DNA from 2 places in the Romboutsia sp. LXY-2 genome. Region 1 is predicted to be linked to the other one. Evidence: riboswitches for the same ligand, from Rfam matches in the RefSeq annotation. Region 1 holds a riboswitch; the other holds the start of a gene.

What was found. A riboswitch is a leader RNA that binds a small molecule or an ion and turns the genes downstream of it on or off. The one in region 1 is predicted to bind cyclic di-GMP.
Region 2: it holds a riboswitch for cyclic di-GMP, as region 1 does, so the genes downstream of both, ACI48P_RS17070 (hypothetical protein) here and ACI48P_RS03945 (SulP family inorganic anion transporter) in region 1, are expected to answer to the same signal.

What each region holds. Positions count from the first base shown of each region.
Region 1 is NZ_JBKFGI010000001.1:809,639-817,809, forward strand. It holds gene ACI48P_RS03930 (metal ABC transporter permease) at 1-344, opposite strand, end outside; gene ACI48P_RS03935 (metal ABC transporter ATP-binding protein) at 363-1,082, opposite strand; gene ACI48P_RS03940 (metal ABC transporter solute-binding protein, Zn/Mn family) at 1,092-2,063, opposite strand; gene ACI48P_RS03945 (SulP family inorganic anion transporter) at 2,337-3,800, opposite strand; cyclic di-GMP riboswitch class II at 4,004-4,087, opposite strand; gene ACI48P_RS03950 (response regulator) at 4,305-5,114, opposite strand; gene ACI48P_RS03955 (sensor histidine kinase) at 5,111-6,904, opposite strand; gene srtB (class B sortase) at 7,112-7,807, shown strand; gene ACI48P_RS03965 (hypothetical protein) at 7,919-8,071, opposite strand; gene feoB (ferrous iron transporter B) at 8,092-8,171, opposite strand, start outside.
Region 2 is NZ_JBKFGI010000011.1:216,531-224,701, reverse strand. It holds gene rfbB (dTDP-glucose 4,6-dehydratase) at 61-1,014, shown strand; gene ACI48P_RS17080 (hypothetical protein) at 1,318-1,845, shown strand; gene ACI48P_RS17075 (tyrosine-protein phosphatase) at 2,002-2,790, shown strand; cyclic di-GMP riboswitch class I at 2,899-2,982, shown strand; gene ACI48P_RS17070 (hypothetical protein) at 3,136-4,056, shown strand; gene ACI48P_RS17065 (YHYH domain-containing protein) at 4,244-5,293, shown strand; gene ACI48P_RS17060 (hypothetical protein) at 5,309-5,497, shown strand; gene treR (trehalose operon repressor) at 5,535-6,254, opposite strand; gene treP (PTS system trehalose-specific EIIBC component) at 6,542-7,981, shown strand; gene treC (alpha,alpha-phosphotrehalase) at 8,131-8,171, shown strand, end outside.

The sequences.
Region 1 (8,171 bases):
AATAAGTCAAAATTCACATTTGATGCACTTATTAATATACCTGAAATAGCAACACCTAAAGCCATTATTATTGCAATTGATAAGTCTGCATATTCCTTTAGGGTTACCCTTAGCCTATCAATTACTAAAGCTGCAATACTTGATGCTACTAATGAGCCTAGTATTGGATTTATATTTAATAAAGTTGCTCCTGCTATTCCTGATAAAGCTATATGGGATAAGCTATCTCCTATAAGTGAAAGCCTTTTAAGAACTATAAATATTCCCATAAGAGGGCAAATTAGACCTACTACACTTGATGCAATAAGTGCTCTTGTCATAAAATCATACTGAAAAATCTCCAAATCTATCCCTCCATTACACTAGCTTAAAAGCTCTAATATCATATTTTTACTTATTTCATTATTTTCATTTTCTATTACTTTTACACTTTTATCTTTTATTAAAGCTATTTTTTTCACTTCTTCTTTTACTATAAATAAGTCATGAGAGACTATTACTATAGTAAGGTTTAAGCTTTCATTTAATTCTTTTAGTATCTTGTAAAATTCTTTTTGACCATTTACATCAATACCTACAGTAGGCTCGTCTAAAAATAATATGCTCGGCTTTTTTAATAATTCTCTAGCTATAAATACTTTTTGTTGTTGCCCCCCAGATAAGCTTCCTATTAACTTATCCTTGTAATCATAAATGCCTACTAATTTTAATACTTCATCTACTTCTTCTAAATCTTTTTTCTTAATTCTTTTAAAAAGACCTACTCTTGAACATAAATTCATTGCAACTACTTCTTTTACTGTTGCAGGAAAGGAAGAGGAAAAAGAGTTAGACTTTTGATTTACATATCCTATATGTTGCCAATCATTAAAGTCATTTATATTTTTTCCTTCTATATATATACTTCCTTTTATAGCTTTTATCTGATTTATCATTAGCTTTAATAAGGTACTTTTCCCTGCTCCATTTGGTCCTATTATGCCTATATAATCTCCATCTTTTATGTTTAAGTTTATATTTTCAAATACTGTATTTTGTTCATATCCAAAACTTACATCTTCAAACTTTATGGCTTCACTCATCTTTAACCCCTACTTTAATACTAATTTTAATGTTTCTAAGTTTTTGTTCATTAATGATATATAATCTTCATTATTATCAAAATCAGTTTTATTTACTCCATCTATAGAATATAATACTGCTGTCTCTATTTTTGCTTCACTTGCAATAGTTTTGGCTACCTTTGGATTAACTAAACCATCAAATAATACAAATCCTATTTTATGCTCTTTTGCATAATTTGAGATTTCTGTTATCTTACTTAGAGAGGGTTCTTGATTTGGGCTAATCCCTGTTATTGATAGTTGATTTAGGTTGTATTTTTCACATAAGTATCCATAAGCATCATGTGCTACTATTAATTGATTTTGTTTTAAATCTTTTAGACCTTCATCATAATTTACTTTTAATTCTTCTAATTTTTTTATATATTCATTGTAGTTATTTTCATAGTAATCTTTGTTTTTTCCATCAACTTTTACAAGTGCATTTTTTATATTTTCACATTGCTTCATTGCTAAATCAATGTCTAACCAAACATGAGGGTCATATTCTCCATGACTATGTTCATCATGTTCATCAATATCATCGTCATGAGATTTAGCTTCACTGTCATGATCTTCTTCATGATCGTGATCTTCTTCTTCATATTTTAAAGGAGTAATTCCATTAGTTGCTTCTACTATTAATAAATCTGACTCACTTTCTATTTTGTCAGCAAAAGTGTCCATACCTAATCCATTTTTTATTAGTAAATCTGCATTTTGTATGTCTTTTAGTGTTTTTGGTGTTATTTCATAATCATGTGGTTCTGTACCTGGTGGTACTATGTAATTTAAGTCAACTTTATCTTTTCCTATATTTCTTGCAAAGTCATACACTGGAAATACTGTTGTGTATACTACTGTTTTATCTTCTGAATTTTTTGTTTCTACTTTTTTTGAACATCCTACTATATTAAGACCTATTACTAGACTTATCATTGCTAACCATAGTTTTTTCATAATTTTATCCTTTCACATTTTATTTGTGCCTTTTATAATATTTCCCATTTAAGTTATTCTTAAAACATTTCTTTATTAATTGATATTAATTATCAAACTCATTATATATTATACATTATGTACCTGTATATTAGTCAATAGCTAAATAAAAAAATTCGCTTCGCTTGAGCGGCTACGTCTGCGAACTACTTCACATTCCGTTGCTCAAGTTTAAAGCGGTGGGGATTATAAAAAAACTCTAAAGTATATCTATACTTTAGAGTTTTATATATTTTAATGACCTGAAGCCATTTCTAATCCACCTGGCTTGTTATGATATGCCATATTATCTATTAATGCCAAACATGAATCACTTAATCCTATTAAATTGGTGCTAACACCATTTTGATGGTATTTAATAACTACTTTATCTATAGAATCAACAGCAGATTCATCCCAAACTTTGACCTTTGTAAAATCAATATCTATTGAATATAGTTTTTCATTATAATCAAAGCTATTTATAAATTTAGTAGTTGAAGCGAAAAATAATTGACCTTGGACTTCATATTTAACATATCCATGTACTTCATGTCTATCAACACTTATCTCAGATATTTTAGATGCAAAAGCTATTGCACTTGTTATTATTCCAACAATAACTCCATAAGCTAAGTTGTGAGTTAATATAACTACTAAAACTGTAGCTAGCATTACTACTGTATCTGATTTTGGAACTTTTGAAATTCTTTTTATTGAAGCCCAGTTAAATGTAGTTATAGATACAACTACCATAACTGCAGCTAAAGATACTACTGGAATTTGAACTACAAACTTATTTAATAATATTATAGAAAATAACATAGCCGTTCCTGCTGTAAGAGTAGATAATCTACCTCTACCACCATAGCTATTATTTATAATAGTTTGTCCTATCATTCCACATCCTGCTATACCGCCAAAGAAACCTGCTACTACATTTGCAAGACCTTGACCTATACACTCTTTATTTTTGTCACTTGGAGTATTTGTTAAGTCATCAACTAATTGAGATGTAAGTAGTGACTCAACGATTCCAACTAATGAAACTGATAATGCATATGGCAATATTATCATTAATGTTTCCATATTAAATGGAACATTTGGTATTAAAAATTTTGGTAATTCACTAGTTATTTCGCCCATGTCTCCTAAAGTCTTAACATCTATATTAAATATGCTTACTATTATTGTAATAGTTATTATTGCTATTATTGGAGATGGTATTGCTTTTGTTAACTTAGGTAATAAGTAAATAATTACTATTCCTATTGCTCCTAATAATAATAATATCGGTGCCCCTTTAAAATGATCAATCTGAGATTGGAACATTAATATACCAAGAGCATTTACGAAACCGATCATAACTGGCTTTGGTATAAATTTCATTAGGTTGCCTATTTTTAAATATCCAAGTATTACTTGTATAATTCCCGTAAGTATTGTTGCTGCAAGCAAATACTCTATTCCATAATCTCTTACTAAACTAGCAAGCACTAATGCTGTAGCTCCTGCAGCTGCAGAAATAAGACCTGGTCTACCACCAAATATTGATGTAATTAAAGATATACAAAATGATGCATATACTCCAACCATAGGGTCAACTCCTGCTACTATGGAAAATCCTATTGCCTCTGGTATAAGCGCCATACACACTACAATACCTGCTAATAAATCTCCTTTAGCATTTCCTAACCATTCTTCTTTCCTTTGCCTCATAAAATTCCTTCTTTCTTTATTAAATTTTTAGTTAACCATTATTAATACCGTTATTATAAAGGCTTTTACTTTTATTTGCTTTTTTACAACGCTTCTACTTTAACTTATCTAATATATTATTAATCTTTTTGGATATGAAAGTCTAAATTTAAATTTATATGATTACAGAAAAAAAGACTATATTATATATAGCAAATTGCTCTATATAATATAGTCGCTTGCACTACTATCTCCATATGCTTCTAGTGCCCAAATACGAAGCATACTTCATCGATACTGACTCTTATTACATTTAGGTTCATGTATTACATTGGGTATATCTGTTAATTTAGGTTTATGTATTACATTAGGTTTATGGAAGATACTTAGATTTTAGCAATATAACTGCAACAGAAGTGCAACAAATAACTTAAATTATAAAAAATTTAAGTTTTTTTATTTTCGTATTAATTTATGTACTTCTTTTTATATCAAATCATTGGAATAAGTAATATCTAAACCAATTTAAAATCTATATATTTGTTTATTTAAATATTCTACAGTAAATTCTGACCAGCTATATTGTGTCATATACTCTCCACAGTAGGAATTTATCGCTTGAATATCTCCATTTATAAACTTATAATAATCACAGTCTATAATTTCTATATTTAGAGCTAATTCGCCTCTACTTTTTATTATAATATCATCTATGCCAGCAGATTTAAATGAACTTATAAGGTCTGACACTAGATTTCTTAAATTACTTTGTATAGATGTAGTCTCTGGACTGTCTTCCCATAATACTGCCATAATCTCTCTAAGAGTTACATTTGCTCCACGCTTATTAACTAAATAAGCAAAAAGTTCTTTGGTTCTATTTCTTGAAAACTTTAAAGGCTTATTGTCTACAAATACTTCAAAGTTTCCAAAGGTTTGAACTCTTACTCTTTTTTTATTTTGGCTTGGAGATTTTATATCTTTAATATGATCTATTTCTAATTTTAATTCTTCCCTGGATGCTGGCTTCATAATATAACCTGAGGCATGTACCTTAAAAGCATCAAGAGCATATTCACTATAACCAGTTAAAAATATTATAGGTATATCCTTATCTATTTCCTTAATATTTTTTGCCAAAACTAATCCACTCATTTTTTTCATATTTATATCTAAAATAGCAATATCAATTTTACCTTCATCATTAGATAAATATTCTAAAGCTTTACCTGGAAATCTAAATTTTATTATTTCTACATTTTCATATAAATCCTTTATCATAAATTCAGTACGTTGAAGAGCTATTTGTTCATCATCTACTAATAATATTCTCATATATCTCCCACCTTTTTTGGTATTATTACTTTAGCAACTGTACCTTCTCCTATTTTACTTTCTATTATTAATTCACCACTACACATAGATTTTAATCTTTCCTTAGTGTTTTTTATTCCTATATGACTTCTGTCATCTTCTTTTTCTTTTGCAGTATCAAATCCAATTCCATTGTCAGTAATTTTTACATACCAATTATATTCATCTTCATAGGTTTTAATTAATACTTCTCCACCTTCTTCAGAATCCATTAATCCATGCTTTATTGCATTTTCTACTAAAGGCTGTACTGTTAAAGCTGGTAAGAAAAACTCTGTTGTATTTATATCATAAACCACTTTTATATCTGGAAATCTTATTTCTTCTATGGCAAGATAACACTTTAAATGTTCTAACTCTTGAACAAAGGTTATGGTGTTCTTTCTAGTTATAGAATCAAGATTTCCTCTTAAATATTTAGCAAACTTTTCAGTAATAGAAGATGCTACCTTTGGACTTGTTTCACAAAGATAACAAATAGTGTTTAAGGTGTTATATAAAAAGTGAGGCTGAATCTGACTAAACATAATACTAATCTTTGCTTGTACAAGTTCAGTTTCCATATGTTGTAGCCTTTTTTCTTCATTTACTGTATTTTGAACACTTTTAATAAACTGTCTAAATAAGACTACACAAGTTAAAATAATACTACCTTTTATAACATAGCTTACCAAACCAAGGTAAGGCCAATAAGATGTTATTTCTAAAAAAGAACCAATTAGTAGTGGATATAGACCTATAAAAAGTTCTGTGTATTCTCTATTTTTTACTACTACAACTTCATAACATGAACATATAAAAATTATCATAGATACTATTATATTTATAAAAATAAATATTGGTAAAAAACTTGCCATATCATACATACCAGTAATTTGTATTGTAAAAGTAAAAATTAAAAATAGCGAAAATACCATTGTGCATATTCTATAAATTTTTTGTACTAATTCTCTAGTGTACGAGCTAAACACCATAATAACTGATATTGGTAAAACATATGCCACAAGAATATCTAAAAGATTAAGATATTCTGGATTTCTTATAATCAATGGCATTAAATCAAAGCAAGCATCCATAATTATATAAGATCCAACTACGAAAATCATAAAGGATATTGCCATACTACGATCCATATATTTACGCTTATATAAAAATGATACAAAGGAATAAACAAATAGACCTATTCCTATCATTGAAAAGGCAAAAGCAAATAATAGTGTTGAGCCATGCTCTGATATAAGCTGTTGATATAAGAAGTATGAGTATCCACTTTGTAAATCATTAAAGAATATTGAAAATACAGGAGTTGCCATGTTTTCATAAACATTTTCTAAAATAATTTCTATTTCATCTTCTGTAGTTATTCCCTTGGAAATATAATTTCGCCATGTTATCCCAGGAGATTCAAAAATACTATCATTATCTTCACCAAAAGTTAAAACAGTCTCGTCATTTATTTTAAAAGTTATTTTTAGATTGCATAGGTGAAACAATATTTCCTCATATGGTGGTATTTTCCTTGAAAAATGCCCTTTGATTACCACATTATGAGCCTTTGAATCATCAAGTACCTTATAATCTGTTAAGGGCTTTTCATCTGAATTATCTATTGAATAGGTTCCAATAATGTTCAAATGCTTTGTTGCTTTATATCTATAAGAAAATTGATTACTAGTAATAGCACAGCCAAGAACATAAAAAAATAGAGCTATTGCTACGGTAACTGTAATATAGTAAGATGTTTTTTTCATTTTATGTAATTCCTTTATATATTTTCTCTTTTTATATTTTTCTTTATGTAAGTTATTTCCCAATTATTAGGTTAATATTATCATAGGGATATATAAAATACAATAAATCTAACCTATGGACAATATGTATTTATGTCTTTATAATATACTTAAATTTTTAAATTATAATATTAAATTTATTATTTATCATATATTTGGGGGAATATTATGAAGAGGTTTTTTAGAAATACGATTAATATAGTATTAATCCTTTTGCTATGTTTTATCTTATATCAAATTTTTTTAAAGTCCACTGATTACAAGAAAGCATCAGATATTTATGAAGAAATCTTGGTAGAAAAGGAAGATAATTATAACAATCTTGTACATATTAATCCTGACTTTAAGTTTTGGATTGAAGTAGAAAATACAAATATTAATTATCCGGTTTTACAGTCTGATAACAATGAGTTTTATTTAAGTAGGGATATTTATAAAAATGATTTAAGCTCTGGTAGTATTTTTATGGACTATAGAAATGACTTTGAGAAAGATCCCAATGTTATTATTTATGGTCATAATATGAAAAACAATACTATGTTTGAAAACTTGAATAAATTCAAGGATGAGGGCTTTTTCTATGATGGCAATAAAATTAAGATAATTACTAGCGATAAAGAATATGTTTATGAGGTATTTTCTGCTTATTATATTGATGCAAGTTATGATTATCTTGTTCCTAGATTTGATAGTGATATGGACTTTGAAAAATACTTAGAGGAAATTAAAAAACTTTCTATTTGTGATAGCAGTACTCAGGTTAGTAGCTCTGATAAAATAATTACTTTATCTACTTGTAGCTACGAAGGGGAAAATACTCGTACTGTGGTTCATGGTAAGTTGATTTCTTCTCATAATAAGTAAAACTTTTTATGAAATAAATAAAAAAACCTATAAAGTAAGCTTAATTAAACTATACTTTATAGGTATTTTTTTATCTTTTATTAATCTATGTTTTTAACTATATAATTAGCTTTACTCCTTACTACATCCCTTGCAATTAGAGTGATTTGAACATTTGTAACAACCATAATCTTCACTGCCTTTTTCCTTGTGGTATTTAATTATGGGCCTAATAGCCATTACTAATACTAAAGTTACCACCACTATTACTATTAAATTTCCCATATAAAATCTCCTTTAATAAATTATTGTACCACTACTTTAGATACTATCTTTTGTTCTTCTTTACTATTAGCTTTTATTTTATATCCTATGAATAGTATAG
Region 2 (8,171 bases), on a different contig from region 1:
CGAACTTTTTTTATCATTTATTAAAGTATCAATATAAATATTAGATGAAGGAGCTAGAATATGAATAAAAAAATATTAATTACAGGAGGAGCTGGCTTTATAGGTTCTAACTTGATTAAGTATATGGTTAATAAATACCCTGAATATAGCATAGTAAATTTAGATTTATTGACTTATGCAGGAAATCTAGATAATTTATTAGATATTGAAGATAAGGTAAATTATAAGTTTATAAAAGGAGATATTTCTGATAAAAGTTTTGTATTTAACTTATTTGAGGAAGAGAGATTTGATATAGTAATAAATTGTGCAGCAGAGTCACATGTTGATAATTCTATAAAAGATCCTGGTATATTTATTATGACAAATGTTATTGGAACACAGGTATTATTAGATGCGAGTAGAGAGTATGGAGTTAAGAGATTTCATCAAATATCAACAGATGAAGTGTATGGAGATTTACCACTAGATAGACCAGATTTATTATTTACAGAGGATAGTATTATTAACCCTAGCTCACCCTATTCAGCATCAAAAGCTAGTGCTGATCTATTGGTTTTATCATATTTTAGAACTTATGGTATGGATGTTACTATATCTAGATGCTCTAATAATTATGGACCTAATCAACATAATGAAAAGTTAATACCTCTTATGATTAAGAAGATTATTAACGATGAAAAGTTACCTATATATGGTGATGGAAGAAATGTTCGAGATTGGTTACATGTTTATGATCATTGTAGCGCTGTTGACTTAATAATTCATAAAGGTAAGGCAGGAGAGGTTTATAATGTTGGTGGAAATAATGAAAAGACTAATTTAGAGATAGTAAAGATCTTGCTAAATGTGCTTGGAAAGTCTGAAGATTTAATTAGTTTTGTCAAAGATAGACCTGGTCATGATATGAGATATGCAATAGATGCTAATAAGATTAAAGAAAAACTTGGATGGAATCAAGTTTATGATTTTGATAAGGGTATACGTGAGACTGTAAAGTACAAATTAATCTAAACTAATTAAAGGACCCCTTATGAGTCGTTTTTTATTTACATCTATAAAGGTAGGCTTGGATTAGATACAGATGCTAAGGTGTTGTATACGTTTATTGATGGGAACTTGGTGTATAAAGCATTGTCAAAATATTAGTTATTAATATATCATTTGTGCCTTATTAAGACATAGGGGATTAATAATAGAAGATAAATAATTTTTTGTAGGAAAATATATACATCTAATAAATGTATATATTTTCATTTTATGATAAAATAATACTAAGGAAATGATTATAAATATATAGTAGTTGAGGGGTAAGATATGAAAAAACAAGAACAAAAGATAATAGTAGGAGGGGTACTAGTAACGGCTTTAGCTACAGCAGGATTTTGTACAAGCCAGGGTAGCTTAGCATCAGCGGATAACTACAAGAGTCCTCCAGCTCATGTATTAGAGGAAGAACCTAAAGTAGAAGAAGAAAAAGAAGAAGTAGAGGTAACTGAGGAAGAAGCGACACCGGAGGAAGAAGTAGAAGTAGATACAGAATCAGTAAATGATGACGATGAGAGCAATGAAGTGGTAAGGCCAGAGCAAAATGAGAGACCGAATCAAAGACCAACGCCAAACCCTACACCGACGCCAAATCCATCACCAAACCCTACACCAAATCCAACTCCGACACCGGATCCAGAGCCGACACCAACACCAACACCGGATCCAACACCAGATCCTACACCAACACCGGATCCAACACCAGATCCTACACCTACTCCGGATCCAACACCAACACCAGACCCTACACCAACGCCGGATCCAGTACCAACACCAGAGCCGACTCCACAACAATAAAGGTAAAAAATATAAATAGGGACTATGTTTTAACAGTTGACTCTTATAGAATAGAGTCGGCTGTTTTATTTTGTCGTATTTTAGGTTTAAAATGTATTATAATATTAAATTTATGCTATAATAAAATCATTATTATTAGACAGGGGGAGTAAAGACATGATAGATATACATTGTCATATAGTGCCAGGTGTAGATGATGGAGCGAAGACTTTAGAGGATGCACTTTCAATGTTAAAAATAGCAGAAAGCGAAGGAATAAAAAAGATAGTAAATACTTCGCATTATCATCCTCAATTTAAATATACTAAAGGGGAGGAGCTATTAGTAGAAGTAGAAAATTTTAATAAAATCATTAAAGAAAATGGAATAGATGTCGAAGTTATAATAGGTAACGAATTATATTTTGATGATAGTTTTTTAGAGTGTATTGAGAAAAAAGAGTTTTATACTTTAAACAACAGTAGATATGTCCTTGTAGAGTTTTCACCTACTAATTTTCCTAAGAAATTAAGCGAAGTGGTCTATGAGTTTAAGATAAGAGGTTATGTGCCTATACTTGCTCATGTAGAAAGATATAATGATATTCAACAAAATCCAAGCTTATTAACTGAGGCAATAAAAGAAGGGGCACTTATACAAATAAATGCTTCTAGTGTGCTAGGTAAAGGTAGTAGTGAAGCTCATAGAATAACTGAGCTTTTATTAAAAAATAGTATAGTACACTTTGTAGGTACAGATGCACATGGGCCTGAAAGAAGAAGACCTATGATAAGAGAGGCATATGATTATGTATGTGAAGAGTATGGAGAGAAAAAAGCACAAAGATTATTTATAGAAAATCCAAGTAGAGTCATAAATAACGAAGAAGTAGAAATAGTGGTAGAAGAAGAAGACATTAAAAAGAAGAAGTCCTTTTTCTCAAAGTTTTTTAAGAAAAGTAGTTAATTATTTTAGTATTTAATATTAAATATAATTTTATTCTACATTTTTCTACAAAAGCTGCAAAAACATATATACTTTTAAACAGTTTTAATATATAATTAATTTGTTATAAAATTAAATAGGCAAACTTAGAGAAATCCAAGGACGCAAAGCTAAAGGGGCTAAGGTAATATACTATGCTAGCCAGCTGCCGATAAGAGATAATCTTATTGAAGTAACACTTATTTGATAAGTGTTTGTTTTGATGGCAGCTACCTTTATATAAGGTAGTTTTTTTACGCTTAAAAACATGTTATAGGATTATAGACTTCTAAAGGGAGAGCCTATAAAAATATTAAGGAGAATAGTGTGAAAGATAATATTAAAAACATTAAAGCAATTATAATTAGTATAACTTTAACAATAGTACTAGTGCTGACTTTTGCTGCTATATTATTCAAATTGGAAGTGTTAAATCCAACAACATATACAAAAGCATTTGAAGAGAATAAGATATACAGTGAAATCTATGAGGATATAGAAATAGAAATTAATAAGTACGTAGCTGACAATAACTTACCTAAGGGTATTTTTGATGATGTTATTAGTAAAAGTGATGTAGAAGAGGTAGTAAATAATGATATATTCTCTGCTGTGGGATACATAAAAAACGAAATGAAAAAAGTGCCTCCAATAAATATGTCAGTTTATGAATCTAGAGTAGAAGAAAGTTTAAATGAGTATGTAGAATCTGATGAATATAAAGATATTGTAAGAGCAAATTATTATAACAATGATTTTGAAAAATTAGATGTAACTGTGGTAAAACAAGAGATATTAAATGATATTGAAGATAAATTAGCAATTATAGATAACAAAACTTTAGCTGATTCACTAGGAATAATAAAGATGTCTAAGTATGCAAATATATTGGATAGTGGATTAGTGATAATAGCATTAATAGTGGCTGTATTTGTTCTTTGTGGATTATACTTCCCTATTTGGAAGAGAAGAAAGAAAAGAAAGTTTGCATGGATGGGAGCAGCTATGATAGCTTCAGGACTTCTTATGATTATAATAGGTACTGTGGGCTCTATAACTGGAGTGTATGAAAATGTAGCTGTAAATGTGCCTTACTTAGGTACGGTTATAGGAGTTGTAATAAAGGGATTAATAGGTAAGTTTAGATTAACTGGAGCAGTGTTATTAGTAGTTGGGTTATTAACAGCTAGTGTTTATGTAAAGTCTAAGCTTAAGAGAAAAGAAGATCTTTCATTAAAATTTGGATAATATATAAATAAACTCTAGAAATAGAGTTTATTTTTTTTACTTATTAATGGTTAGAAAATTAACATTCAAAAAAATACAATTCAAACATAATATTACAAATATCGACAAATAAAAGTGGTAGAATAGACAAAGAAAATTACTTTTACATTATCAACAATTAGAATTATCAGCAAAAAGGGAGAAAGAAATGATTATAAAAAGAAACAAATTTGCAAAAGTAATCGGTGCAATTTCATTATGTTTAATAATGAACATCTCAGTAGTAGATGCACACTCAGGGAGAACCGATTCTAATGGAGGCCACAGAGATAATAAAAATGTATCCGGTCTTGGAAGTTACCATTATCACCATGGCTATGGTCCACATTTACACACAAATGGTTGCCCATATGGAGGTGGTACAACTAATGGTAGTGGAGGAGTAAGCGGCTTATCAACAGTAAATACAGAAGAAAAAGAAAAAGAATCAGCTAGAACAAAGGGATATAATGATGGTTATAACGCAGGTTATGCAGGGCAGTTAAGCAACAACTCTTACTCAGGGAATTATAGTGATTTATATTCATCAAAATACAGTGAAGGTTATACAGAAGGAACAAAAAAGCTAGAATCAGAAAAAGATGAAGCAAATTCGAAAGGCTTTGAAATAGGGGTTACAGGAGCAACTATAGATACTAGTATATATAGTAATGAGGAATTAAAAAAAGCATATCATGAAGGGTATAATAAGGGAATCAAAGAGTACAAAGATAATAAAATAAAAGAATATAGCGCTATTGGTCTAAAGGATGGTAAAGAGGATAAGCCAAGTATAAATTTAGAAAATATAGATGTAGCGTTTAAAAGAGCATATCAAGAAGCTTATGATAAGGGACAAGTCATATTATCAGAAACTTACATGGAACAAGGATATAAGGATGCATTTAAAAGTACCGAGTACAAATCTCCAGCTTATGAAAATAATAAATATAATAATTGGTACAAAGAAGGTTTTGATAAAGGGATTAAGGATATAGAGCATTTAAAAGAGGTTGGATATAGTGATGGTTATAATAGAAATGAACAGAGAGTACCTGAAGGATTAGGTTATGGAAAAGGCTTATATAATCATTATTATGCTAAAGGAGAAGAAGTAGCAGATAAAGAAGCTAAAGAGGCAACAATGACTTTTAGTGGTGTTGCAGTAGCTGGTTGGTTATTAAGAAGATTTTTAGTAGCTAAGAAAAGTATTATGTAAGTAGAGGTGAATAGTATGTCAATATATAGAAATGTATGTTATAAGGTTGAAAATTTCTTTATAAAGAGAATGAGTAAGAGTGAAAGTGATTTGAAGGAGAATATGAAAAAAGCTCAGCTTTTTAGAGAAAATAAAGAGCGGGATAAGATAGAGAAGAAAAATAGTAAGAGAAAAAATAAGAGATTAGCAGAAGAAGCTATTTAAATAGTAGGCATATTTGCCTACTATTTTTTTACAATCCTTACTCATACACCCTTCTTGCGAAAGTAGTAAACTTAAATCGATCAGGTCTATGCCTAGACTCAGTATACTCAAACAAACTCCCATTATCCAAATACACAAAATTACTAATCACAGCAACCAAATTATTATTCTTCAAATCCAGATATTTCTTATCCAAAACACTACAAGGAACCACAGACACTATCTTCTGAGCACCGCTTATTTTAAGCCCTAACTTGTTTTCTACATACTCATAAATAGAGTTCATAGCATCAGCCTTAGTAATATCTTTTACAATATTAGAATTTAAATAATTAATATCGAGTATAACGTTCTCTGTATCAATATTTCTCACCCTTACCATATATATCACTTTAGTACCAACAGTAAACCCCGATTTATTGCTAAAAGACTCATCTACAATCATCTCTTCAAATATAGGAATATCAGTACTATAATTCAAAGAATTATTAGATGAAACCTCTTTGAAACTTTGTAATCCACCTACTAAAAACTTAAGAGGTTGTTTTTCCATTACAAACACCCCTTTGCCATGTACACTAGTCACATATCCATCTAGTGATAGCATTCCAATAGCTCTCCTAATAGTATTTCTACTTACTGAAAACATATCTTTTAAGTCATTTTCAGAAGGGAGCTTTTGACCGGGCTCATATTCATTAGAGATTATTTTATATTTTAAATCATTATATATATCTATGTATTTACCTACAGCCATTAAACTTTTATTCCTTTCTATATATTTATAAAAGTAATTAATCTATTTTTTATAAAACTAATTAATCTATTATTTATAAACTAACTATTGAGCATTATAGACTTATTATAACAATTTTATGTAAAATAGTCATCAAAGGATGTAAAAAGGCTAAATATATAAACACAAAGCATTAGATAATAGAAAAAGTAGAAAAAAATAAAACTTGTTTAAACAAGTTGTTGACATACTTGTTTAAACAAGTTAATATAATAGTACAAAGAAAACGTTAACAAGGAGGTTTTGAGATGGGAAAATACAAAAATGATGCAATAGAAATCGTAAAACTAATTGGGGGCAAGGAAAACATAGTTAGTGGCTCCCATTGTGTAACAAGATTAAGACTAGTACTAAAAGATGAATCAAAAGCAGACACCAAAGAATTAGAAAAATTACCTATAGTAAAAGGAACATTTACAAATGCAGGTCAGTTCCAGATAGTAATAGGTACAGAGGTAAGTGATTTATATAAAGACTTCGTAGAAGTAGCAGGCATAGAAATAGTAAGTAAAGAAGAAGTAAAAAAAGCAGCGCAAGAAAATATGAACATAGTGCAAAGAGTTATCAGTGGACTAGCTGAAATATTTATACCAATATTACCAGCTATCATCACAGGAGGTCTAATATTAGGATTTAGAAATGTTATAGGTGACTTAGCGGTATTTGGAGATGGAACACAAACACTTACAGCACTGTACCCAACATTAGCAGAAATACACAGTTTCCTATGGATACTAGGAGAAGCGATATTCCACTTCCTGCCAGTAGCAGTAACGTGGTCAACAGTTAAAAAGTTTGGTGGTTCAGAAATATTAGGTATTATATTAGGTATTACATTAGTATCACCACAATTATTAAATGCTTATGGATATGCATCAGCTGCAGCAGAAGGTACTATACCATTTTGGGATTTTGGATTATTCACTATACAAAAAGTAGGATACCAAGCACAAGTTATACCAGCAATAGTATCAGGAATACTATTATCTAAAATAGAAACAAACATGCGTAAAGTAGTACCAGATGTACTAAAAATGATAATAATACCATTCGTAGCGCTATTAGTAACAGTATTACTTTCATACATTATAATAGGACCTATATCTCGTACAATAGGTGATGGAATAGCAATATTCTTCAACAGGTTATTAACAGGACCATTCAAGATAGTAGGAGCAATAATATTTGGTTTAACATATGCACCACTTGTAATCACAGGATTACACCACACATTCATAGCAGTAGACTTACAATTAATAGCAAACGGTGGAACAATGATATGGCCACTAATAGCACTTAGTAACATAGCACAAGGAGCTGCAGCATTTGCAATATACACAGTATGTAAAAATGATCCTAAGATGAAATCAATGTCACTATCAGCTACACTATCAGCTTGGTTAGGAGTTACAGAACCAGCAATGTTTGGGGTAAACTTAAAATATAAATATGCATTCTATGCAGCATTGATAGGATCTGCATCAGCGGCTACAGTGTCTATACTTACAGGAGTATTAGCAAACTCAATCGGTATAGGTGGATTACCAGGATTCTTAGCAATCCAACCGCAATACTGGGTATCATTTATAATAGCAATGGCAGTAGCAGTAGTGGTTTCATTTGTATTAACACTAGCTTTTCACAAAAAGCAACAACTATCAAATAAAAAAAACAAAGCAACAGTTTAATAAATAAAAAATAAATCAATAAATTAATATTAATAAAGATGCTACTATTTAATATTAAAAATATATGAATATATAGAAAAGATAATATAAGGGAACTATTGATATTACATCATTAGTTTCCGTATATTTGTTAATGGAGGACATAAATTATGAACAACAAAGAATGGTACAAAAATAGCGTAGTATATCA